DNA from 4 places in the Arthrobacter sp. efr-133-TYG-104 genome. Region 2 is predicted to be linked to each of the others. Evidence: riboswitches for the same ligand, from Rfam matches in the RefSeq annotation. Region 2 holds a riboswitch; each other region holds the start of a gene.

Region 1 (2,193 bases), on a different contig from region 2:
ATCGGTTAGAGGGGGGTCGTGGCAGGTGGCATCTACTGCCCCTTCGACTCCCCAATTCTGCCCGAACACCCTCCTTGGCAGGAACCTGGAGTTGTCATAGTCCGCCACGTGGAACGCACCCAGACCATATGCAACCGGTCCCGTTGACGGAATTATCAAGAGTAATTCCTAATAAGCTAGGCTGGTCTTGCGTTAAGGGCGGGCGAATCAAGCCCCGCCCACCGAGTTGGGCGCGGTACGGTGGAGCTACGCAAGAGACTGCGTTCGAGGAGAGCTGAGCGGGATGACGGATCTGATCGATACCACTGAGATGTATCTTCGGACCATTTTGGAGCTTGAAGAAGAGAACATTGTTGCCCTTCGCGCACGAATTGCCGAGCGTCTCCGACACTCCGGCCCCACCGTGTCACAGACCATCGGACGAATGGAAAGGGACGGCCTGGTCATAGTTTCCAATGACCGCCACCTGGAACTGACCCAAGCGGGCCGGAAGCGGGCCACCGAAGTAATGCGTAAGCATCGGCTGGCCGAGCGGCTCTTGGCAGATGTGATCGGATTGGATTGGGCCTACGTCCATGACGAAGCCTGCCGTTGGGAACACGTTATGAGCGAACGCGTCGAACGCAGGCTTTACGAGCTTCTTGAGCACCCCACCGAATCTCCCTACGGCAATCCGATTCCAGGGCTTGAAGCAATCGGTGGTTTGGCCGCCGTCCCTGCGGGCCGGCCGGATGTCAACCTTTTGCAGGCCATGGACGGTTACGGCTCCGATTCGCGGGTGCTCATCAGCCGCCTCGCCGAACCTATCCAAGTGGAGCCGGAGCTGTTGACCCAGTTGGATGAAGGCGGAATCCGGCCAGGAGCATTAGTGTCACTGGAGCGAGTGGGCGAGTACATCTCCGTTCGGGTCCCCGGCATTGAAGGCGCCTTGGAACTCCCTCCTGAGGTCGCCGGCCACGTCTTTGTTTCCCTCGGCTAATACGCCGGGCGACATCTAGCGCGGCTGCAATTCTCCCGCTGCGGCACGGCTTAGCATCACCCTTTCCTGTTGATAACGAATTTATTACTGGGGGACTTAATCCCCTATAGTTGATTATTGGCGCCGATACCAAAGCGTTACCTGATCCGGAGCCAAACTCTGCCAGCGGATCAGGTGTTCCACCCCTTACTGGCAGAGGCGGGGGAACCACTAGCGGCTGTCTAAAGAAGCAGCCTTGGGGTGAAGTCCGCAGCAGAAGTGCCCACTGATACAGGTCCTCCTGGGGATACCTGTGTGCCGTGAGCGCTGAGCGCGGGCCGGGTCTTTGAACTCTCTGACTCGAATCCGACAGCTAACTTCGCAGGCTTTTCAGAGAGGAATAGAGTTTGACATCGCAGAACGTCAGGGGCCGCCGTCGCGCATCCGGCCCTGCTGCTGAGGTGGGGCCTGCCCGCGTTGCTACGGAAATCCGGCCCCGCGAAGCCAGCCGCCAGCGCCGTCGGAAAGGTCCGCTGCGTCAAGTGGCCGACTTCGCCGCAGCCAGCGGAGTGGGTCAGAAAGCCGGCATCGCACTTGCTGCTACCGGCTTGGCACTGACAGTCGGCCTGCCAGGCACCAGCCCGATGATGGCTACCTCGGACTCTGGCCAAACCGAGTCTGCGCTGTCTGTAGCCGGTACCCAGCCGGAGGTATCCGCGGCGGCATCGGCCAAAATCGACTTCAGCCGTGCTGCCGTTTCCACGGCAGCGGATCCCGATGGCAAGCTGAAGCAGCTGCTGAGCGCCCAGTCTGTGGCCAGCATCCAGCGTTCATCGTCCCAAGGCACTTTGGGTGCCCCCTTGGACACGCTCGTCACGGCATCGCCGTTCGGTTACCGCGTCAGTCCGCTGACGGGCGGCACCGGTGACTTCCACCGCGGCCAGGACTTCGTGGCGCAGTGCGGCACCGCGGTCCATGCTGCCGCGGCCGGCAAAGTAACTTTCGCAGGATGGCACGAGTACGGTGGCGGCAACCGTGTGGTTATAGATCACGGAAACGGCTTGGAAACTACCTACAACCACCTGTCGTCCTTCAACGTCAAGGTGGGCCAGACGGTCAGCCGCGGCGACGTTGTGGCCCTCAGCGGCACCACGGGAGCCTCCACGGGCTGCCACCTCCACTTTGAAGTCCAGGTCAATGGCGAAGTCGTTGACCCCATGGGCTGGCTCTGACCA
Region 2 (2,193 bases):
AAAGCGAAACCAAGGTCCGCCAATTCGTCGCGGACGCTTCCCATGAACTGCGCACGCCGCTCACTGCCATCCGTGGCTACACGGAGCTGCTGCGGATGACGGAATCTTTCACCGATGATGGCCGCAAATCGCTGGCCCGCGTCCAAAGCCAGTCGGAGCGCATGACCACGCTGGTAGAGGATCTGCTGCTGCTGGCCCGCTTGGATGAGGGACAACCCCTGCATGTCACGGATGTGGACCTCACGCAGTTGGTCATTGAGACCGTCAACGACGAGAAAGTCATGGCACCGGACCATCACTGGCAACTGCGGCTTCCCGATGAACCGATCTCGGTCCGGGGCGATGCGACGCAGCTGCATCAGGTCATGGCCAATCTGCTATCGAACGCCCGCAAACATACCGATCAGGGCACCACTGTGGTGACCGGTGTATCGCTCTCGGCAGACGGCAGCGCCGTGGTCACCGTGACGGACAACGGCCCTGGCATACCCGAGGACTTTCAACGCCGCATCTTCTCGAGGTTTGCCCGTGCAGACGCTGCCAGGTCGGGGTCCGAAGGTACCTCGGGGCTGGGTCTGTCCATCGTCGAATCCATAGTCCAAGCACACGGGGGGAACGTGGAAGTGACATCCCGTCCGGGGCGGACGGAGTTCGCCTTGCGTCTTCCGTCAATGAACACCGGCTTGACGTAATGAAACGAGCAAGTCGACTCTCCGCATTCGTGATCTCTGTTACCTAAATGTGACTTTGAGCGAAGGGTCCTGTACCGTCGAAAGGGTGGGTCGCTCCAACTGGCCCACTTCCGGGATGCGCCGAGCTCTGCCACTTCCCGGAGTCCGTTCTTCTTTGAGGCAGAGACGGGGGACCCAGAGTCTCCGGGCCAGGCCTAGTGCCAGCCCTTGGGGTGAAACCGCAGCGTGATGCGCGGCCGGATGACCTCATCCGAACCCGACAGCTAACTCCGCAGGCGCTGAGAGGCAATCAAAACCATGTCTGAATTTAACGATCAGGCGCGCCCTTCCGCGCGTCACCGTGACGACAAGAGCACACCCCTGACCAAGTCGCAGTCCGTCCTAAAGAACGCTGCCCGCCGGGGTAAAAGCGGCTACCGCATGTCGGTAGTGGCCGGCGTTATCGCCGCAGGGCTGGGTGTTGCATCGCTGGGCCAGGCCGCGAATGCAGCGTTCACTCTTCCTGAAATGAGCAAGGCAGCGGAGACCCAGTCAACCGCACAGTCTGACAGCAAGGCTAAGGACGCTGTGGCACAGGCTGTAGCAAAGGCCGACGCCGCCAGGCAGGCCGCTGCAGACAAGGCAGCAGCTGACAAAGCTGCAGCCGATAAGGCAACAGCAGACAAAGCTGCAGCCGATCAAGCAGCAGCAGCGAAAGCCGCAGCGGACAAGGCAACTGCGGACCAAGCCGCTGCCGCACAAAAAGCTGCTGCGGATGCTGCCACGAAGCAGGCCGCTGACGCCGCTGACGCCCAGACTGCTGCTGCCGCGCAGGCTGCCGCCACCCCCGTGGCTGTGGACGATCCTGCCGGCGCCAAGGCCTATGCAGCAAGCGTTCTCTCCAGCTACGGCTGGGGCCAGGGCGAAATGACCGCCCTGAACGCACTGTGGGAAAAGGAATCAGGATGGCGGACCACTGCTACCAACGCTTCCAGCGGTGCCTACGGCATTGTCCAGTCCCTTCCCGCTTCCAAGATGGCTACTGCCGGTGCTGACTGGCAGACCAACTACCAAACCCAGATCAAGTGGGGGCTGGACTACATCAAGCAGCGTTACGGCTCCCCCTCGGCTGCCCTCGCGTTCCACTTGGCCAATAACTGGTACTAAACCACCAGGGCTAACCATCGCCGCACTGTCCCTGATTGCCGCACTGTCCCTGCATGTCCACTACAGCGTCCGCTGCAGTAGGCAATCGGGACGGTGCGGCAATTCCGGTTTCACAGTCACATCACAGCTTCCGCCTAAAGCACTCATACGAGGCTGCCCCACGCTGGATACATGACGCTCACAGATCCGGCAACTGGTGCACCACCAAGCCCACGCCAAGGCGGGGAACTGGCATCCTCCGCTGTGCCGCTGGCGCAAGCGCGGCGCTCTCCGGTTGATACCCACACTGCCGTTCCGGTCCTTGACGTGACAATCCCTGTCCACAACGAGGAAAGCGACGTGGAAGCCTGCCTCC
Region 3 (2,193 bases), on a different contig from region 2:
GGGCGACGACGACGCCCCAGTATCCGGCGCGCCCGAAACAGTGGCGGCTTGGCTGACGTCTGATGACTCCGCAGTAGGCGTTGCACCCGCCGAGGCAGCGACAGCGGATGCGGCGCTGGAACCGCCGGGCACGCCGGAGATCGAGGCCGTGGTTTGTGCGATCGTGGCACCGGCGCCGCCGCCACTGGCGTCCGTGACCTTGCTTTCGCTGCCAAAGAACGGAAGATCGAGAGCGTGGCCCACCGTGCCCACAGTCAAGGCCAGGCCCAATGCCCCTGCCACCATGGCCATGCGTTGGCTCATGTGGCGGACTGACGCGGCCTTGTGTAGTACCGCGTATGGTTCGCGACTGTATTGGCGCGGCCGGTGGTGCGGAAACGAAGAGACCTCGGCAGCTTGGAGCGGGATGGCTGCCGTGACTGCTGCGGCGACTGGTTCCGCGGTCGCTTCAGTAGGGGCGGGCTGAACGGCTGGAATCTGAACTGTGGCCAGATCGTCGCCGGCCAGATCTGCTCCGGCCGGTGCTTCTCCAGCCAGGGCCTCGGGGACGGTCGCGGTTTGCTCGAACGCGGTTTGCACGGGCTGGGGCCCAGCGGCGGCGGGTCGTTCGGCGTGGCTGGCGTCGTCGTCGACGCCCACGCCGGAAGCGTGCTCGCGTTGCCGCTCGGCGGCACGCCGTGCCGCACGGGTCATCGGTAGTGCCGGGTCCGCAAGTGCGGGACTGTCAGTAGACGCCCGACGGCGGCCTGTTGGTTTGGCGCGCTCGCTCTCACGCAGGGCGCGTCGCGGCTGATCCATGGTTGGGGACATGGTTGTTGCCTCTCGACGCCTTCGAGGTTAGCTGTCGGGTTCGGACGAGGCCGTCCGGCCGCGGTTGGCGGCTACACCCCAAGGGCTTGTCGGGGAACAAGCCCGGAACACTGGGTCCCCCGTCTCTGCCGTGGGTCTAGCGGAATCCCGGATTGCGGCAGAGCTCGGCGTCAGCCCGGAAACGGCCCAGCGGAGTTCCGGGTCGCCCTATGAAGTTACCCTAGCCGGAAAACAAAGTCACATTAATGTAACGGCTGCGCGGCCGTCACGGCTCCCGCCCGCAACACGGCCGGATATCCATCGCCCAACACTAGCTTCACTGGGCCAGGGCAGGTAGACATTGACCTATGGACCTGCCCGTGATGCCGCCCGTCTCGCCCATGCTCGCCAAGTCAGTCCCTGACATCCCGGATGTTGGGCACTACGAGCCCAAGTGGGATGGCTTCCGGACCATCGTCTTCAAGGATGGGGACGAGATAGTCCTCGGCAGCCGGAATGAGAAGCCCATGACCCGGTATTTCCCGGAGCTTGTGGCGGCGCTGCAGGGGAACCTTCCGGACAAGTGCGTCATCGACGGCGAGATTGTCCTGATCCAAGGCAACAGGCTTGAATTCGAGGTTCTCCAGCAACGCATCCATCCTGCCGATAGCAGGGTCCGGATGCTGGCGGAGAAGACCCCGGCGTCGTTGGTCGCCTTCGACATCCTTGCCCTAGGTGATGACGACCTGACGGGCCGGCCTTTTTCGGAACGCCGAGCAATCCTGGAGCAAGCACTCTCCACGGCCGAACCCCCTGTGTACATCACCCCCGCAGTGACCGACTTGGAGAGGGCCAAGGAGTGGTTCGTCCAACTGGAAGGCGCAGGGCTCGACGGCGTGCTGTCCAAACCACTGGACGGCACATATCAACCCAACAAGCGCGTCATGTTCAAGACCAAGCACGTGCGAACCGCGGACTGCGTGGTGGCGGGCTTCCGTTGGCACAAGACGGCAAAGGTCGTCGGGTCCATGCTGCTGGGCCTTTACGACGACGACGGGCGGCTTCACCACGTGGGGGTGGTGGCATCGTTCCCCATGGCCAAACGGGAGAGCCTGGTGGCCGAGTTGGAACCGTACCAAGTGGACCTCGGCGACCATCCGTGGGGTGAGTGGGCCACGCAAGATGAAGCGGCGGGTGGTTCCAGGATGCCCGGGGCCCAGAGCAGGTGGAGCGGCGGCAAGGACTTCTCTTTCGTCCCGCTTCGCCCTGACCTGGTGATCGAAGTGGCGTACGACTATATGGAGGGCGATCGTTTCCGGCACACCACCCAGTTCCGGCGGTGGCGGACGGACCGGACACCCGACAGTTGCACCTACTCGCAGCTGGAGGAACCGGCCGACTACG
Region 4 (2,193 bases), on a different contig from region 2:
AGCTCATGGCGAAGAACGTCGCGAACCCGCCCCGGATTTCCCGTGAGTACGTGGATCCGCGTTCGGTGATCTTGAAGTAGCGGTCAAGGGCAGAACCTTGTTTCAGCATGAAGGTCTCCGGGGTTCGGGGGGAGTGTGCTATCAAATCCTATGCCCCGCGGAGTGGGTGCCTGTGACCATTCGCCTACTCTGTAAGGAAGCCAACACTAGGAGAAACCGCCCCAAATGCGTACAACCCGCACGCTTCTGGCCGCCGTCGTCGCCGCTCTTGCCTTCGCGGGCGCTTTGCTGTTTTCAGCAGCGCCAGCGTCCGCGCATGATGTCGCTGAGTCAACGGCACCAGCGGACGGTGCCACCGTGGCAGGGGTACCGGCGTCGGTTTCGATTACGTTCAATAACCCGCCGCTGGCCATCGGGTCCGGCGTAACGGTTAGCGAGGGCGGGCAGAACTGGGCGGACGGCGCCGTCGAAATAATCGACAACCAAGCCGTGCAAAAGTTGCGTTCCGGTGCCCCGGCAGGCAAATACACGGTGGTATGGCGCGTGGTCAGCTCCGACTCACATCCCATTGAAGGCACCTTCAGCTTCACGGCAACCACTGGAAGTACGACGTCGGCAAGCGGCGCTGCGGAGCCGTCCGCCTTGGCGGCCGTTCCGACTGCGGGCGAAGCGGCTCCCGGCAGCAGCAGCGCGCCTCGGGCGGCCGACGGCGTAGGCGTCCGGGACTCGTCCGAGCCGTTTCCTTGGAGCATCGTGGGCCTGGCTGTGGTCGCGGTTGGCATAGTGGCGTACCTGGCGGTGACGGCGCGCCGCAGGCTGGCAGTCCCGGACGACGCAGACGGCGACGATCAGCCTGAGTAAGGAAGCCCGAGTAGGAAGCCTGTCCGTTACAGAAATGTGACTTTGCCTGAGGGATCCCGTACGGTTGTAAATGTGCCTGTTCCACGTAGCGGGCACTTCCGGACTGATTGCCTAGCTCTGCCGCAGTCCCGGAATCCGTTCGCAGACAAACCACGGCAGAGACGGGGAACCCAATTTAGGTCGCTTTTGAGCGTGCCTTGGGGTGAAGCCACGAGGCTTCCGCTGCCCAGCGGGGGATCGTGGCCGGGTGACTCCCATCCGAATCCGACAGCTAACCTCGCAGGCATCGGGAGAGGCTTTTTCATGTCTTCACGCATTCTTCGCGGCCGTCGTAAGGCGGACACCGTACGTCCTAATCCTTTTATTTCCATCTCCAAGGCCGTTGCCAGCAACGCGTCCGGCGCTGGTCGCCAGGCCGCCGTGATCGCCGCGGCATCGGGATTGGTCTTGACCGGCACCGTAGCGGCACACGCTGCCGAGCCGCCCGTTCAGCGGGATTCCAGCCCTGCCACCGTAGCGGAACACGCCACCGGGGCGCCTAACAAGGTCGTCACCGCTGCGGCCACGGCAACCGTCAACTTCGAGCGTCCCACTGTTGCCTCGGAGGCAGCCCCGGTCGTCGAAAAGCCGGCCCCCGTCGTCGAGGCTCCCGCCGCTCAGGCCCCGGTCGCCAAGAAGGCAGTCGCCGCAGCTGTTGCTCCAGCACCTGTTGCCGTCAAGGCCGCTCCAGCCGCACCGGCTGCAGCGCCTGTAGCTCCTGCGGCCGCCGCGCCGGCCAGTGGCGTGAACGCCGCCATGGTCGCCTCGGCATACGCCCAGATCGGCATCATGCAGGATTGCACTGCCATGGTGGAAAGGGCCCTTGGCTCGGCCGGCATCCCTGTTGGGGACCTCGCGCCCCTGCAGTTCCTGAACTACGGCAAGGTAGTCAGCTCACCGTTGCCGGGCGACATGATCGTCCAGTCCGGCCACGTTGCCATTTACATTGGCAACGGCCAGGCCATCAGCGGTGGCATCAACGGCAACCAGACCGGCATCCACCCTGTTAGCTGGATGACCAACGTCGGGCCTGTCACGTACGTGCGCGCGGGCGCATAAGCTTCACGTTGCAGCTTTAGGTAGCAAACCAAAGGCCGGCATGGTCGAGGACTAGCGTCTTTCGACCGTGCCGGCCTTTGGTGTTCGCAGTTGTGCGATTAAGTTTCAGGCGATGGCCATACGGGAGCCAGTGGAAACGGATCCGCCAGGCAAAGCGACCTTTGACGAAATCGCCTGCCCCACGGCCTTGGCTTGCCGGAGCACCTCCTTGGGGCTCGGTGCGATGAGTTCACC

Evidence for each region. Region 2 has a riboswitch for cyclic di-AMP ahead of QRN04_RS08840 (aggregation-promoting factor C-terminal-like domain-containing protein). Riboswitches for the same ligand answer to the same signal wherever they lie in the genome.
Region 1: another riboswitch for cyclic di-AMP. It lies ahead of QRN04_RS00435 (M23 family metallopeptidase); the one in region 2 lies ahead of QRN04_RS08840 (aggregation-promoting factor C-terminal-like domain-containing protein).
Region 3: another riboswitch for cyclic di-AMP. It lies ahead of QRN04_RS04630 (hypothetical protein); the one in region 2 lies ahead of QRN04_RS08840 (aggregation-promoting factor C-terminal-like domain-containing protein).
Region 4: another riboswitch for cyclic di-AMP. It lies ahead of QRN04_RS09830 (C40 family peptidase); the one in region 2 lies ahead of QRN04_RS08840 (aggregation-promoting factor C-terminal-like domain-containing protein).

The regions. Positions count from the first base shown of each region.
Region 1 is NZ_JARVTA010000001.1:83,975-86,167, forward strand. Features, by position in the region: gene QRN04_RS00430 (iron-dependent transcriptional repressor DtxR) at 284-979, shown strand; cyclic di-AMP (ydaO/yuaA leader) riboswitch at 1,150-1,361, shown strand; gene QRN04_RS00435 (M23 family metallopeptidase) at 1,366-2,190, shown strand.
Region 2 is NZ_JARVTA010000010.1:22,719-24,911, forward strand. Features, by position in the region: gene QRN04_RS08835 (HAMP domain-containing sensor histidine kinase) at 1-692, shown strand, start outside; cyclic di-AMP (ydaO/yuaA leader) riboswitch at 825-982, shown strand; gene QRN04_RS08840 (aggregation-promoting factor C-terminal-like domain-containing protein) at 990-1,838, shown strand; gene QRN04_RS08845 (glycosyltransferase) at 2,010-2,193, shown strand, end outside.
Region 3 is NZ_JARVTA010000004.1:57,579-59,771, forward strand. Features, by position in the region: gene QRN04_RS04630 (hypothetical protein) at 1-810, opposite strand, end outside; cyclic di-AMP (ydaO/yuaA leader) riboswitch at 813-962, opposite strand; gene QRN04_RS04635 (ATP-dependent DNA ligase) at 1,158-2,193, shown strand, end outside.
Region 4 is NZ_JARVTA010000011.1:89,305-91,497, reverse strand. Features, by position in the region: gene QRN04_RS09840 (NCS2 family permease) at 1-109, opposite strand, end outside; gene QRN04_RS09835 (copper resistance CopC family protein) at 226-861, shown strand; cyclic di-AMP (ydaO/yuaA leader) riboswitch at 978-1,161, shown strand; gene QRN04_RS09830 (C40 family peptidase) at 1,165-1,959, shown strand; gene QRN04_RS09825 (NAD(P)/FAD-dependent oxidoreductase) at 2,065-2,193, opposite strand, start outside.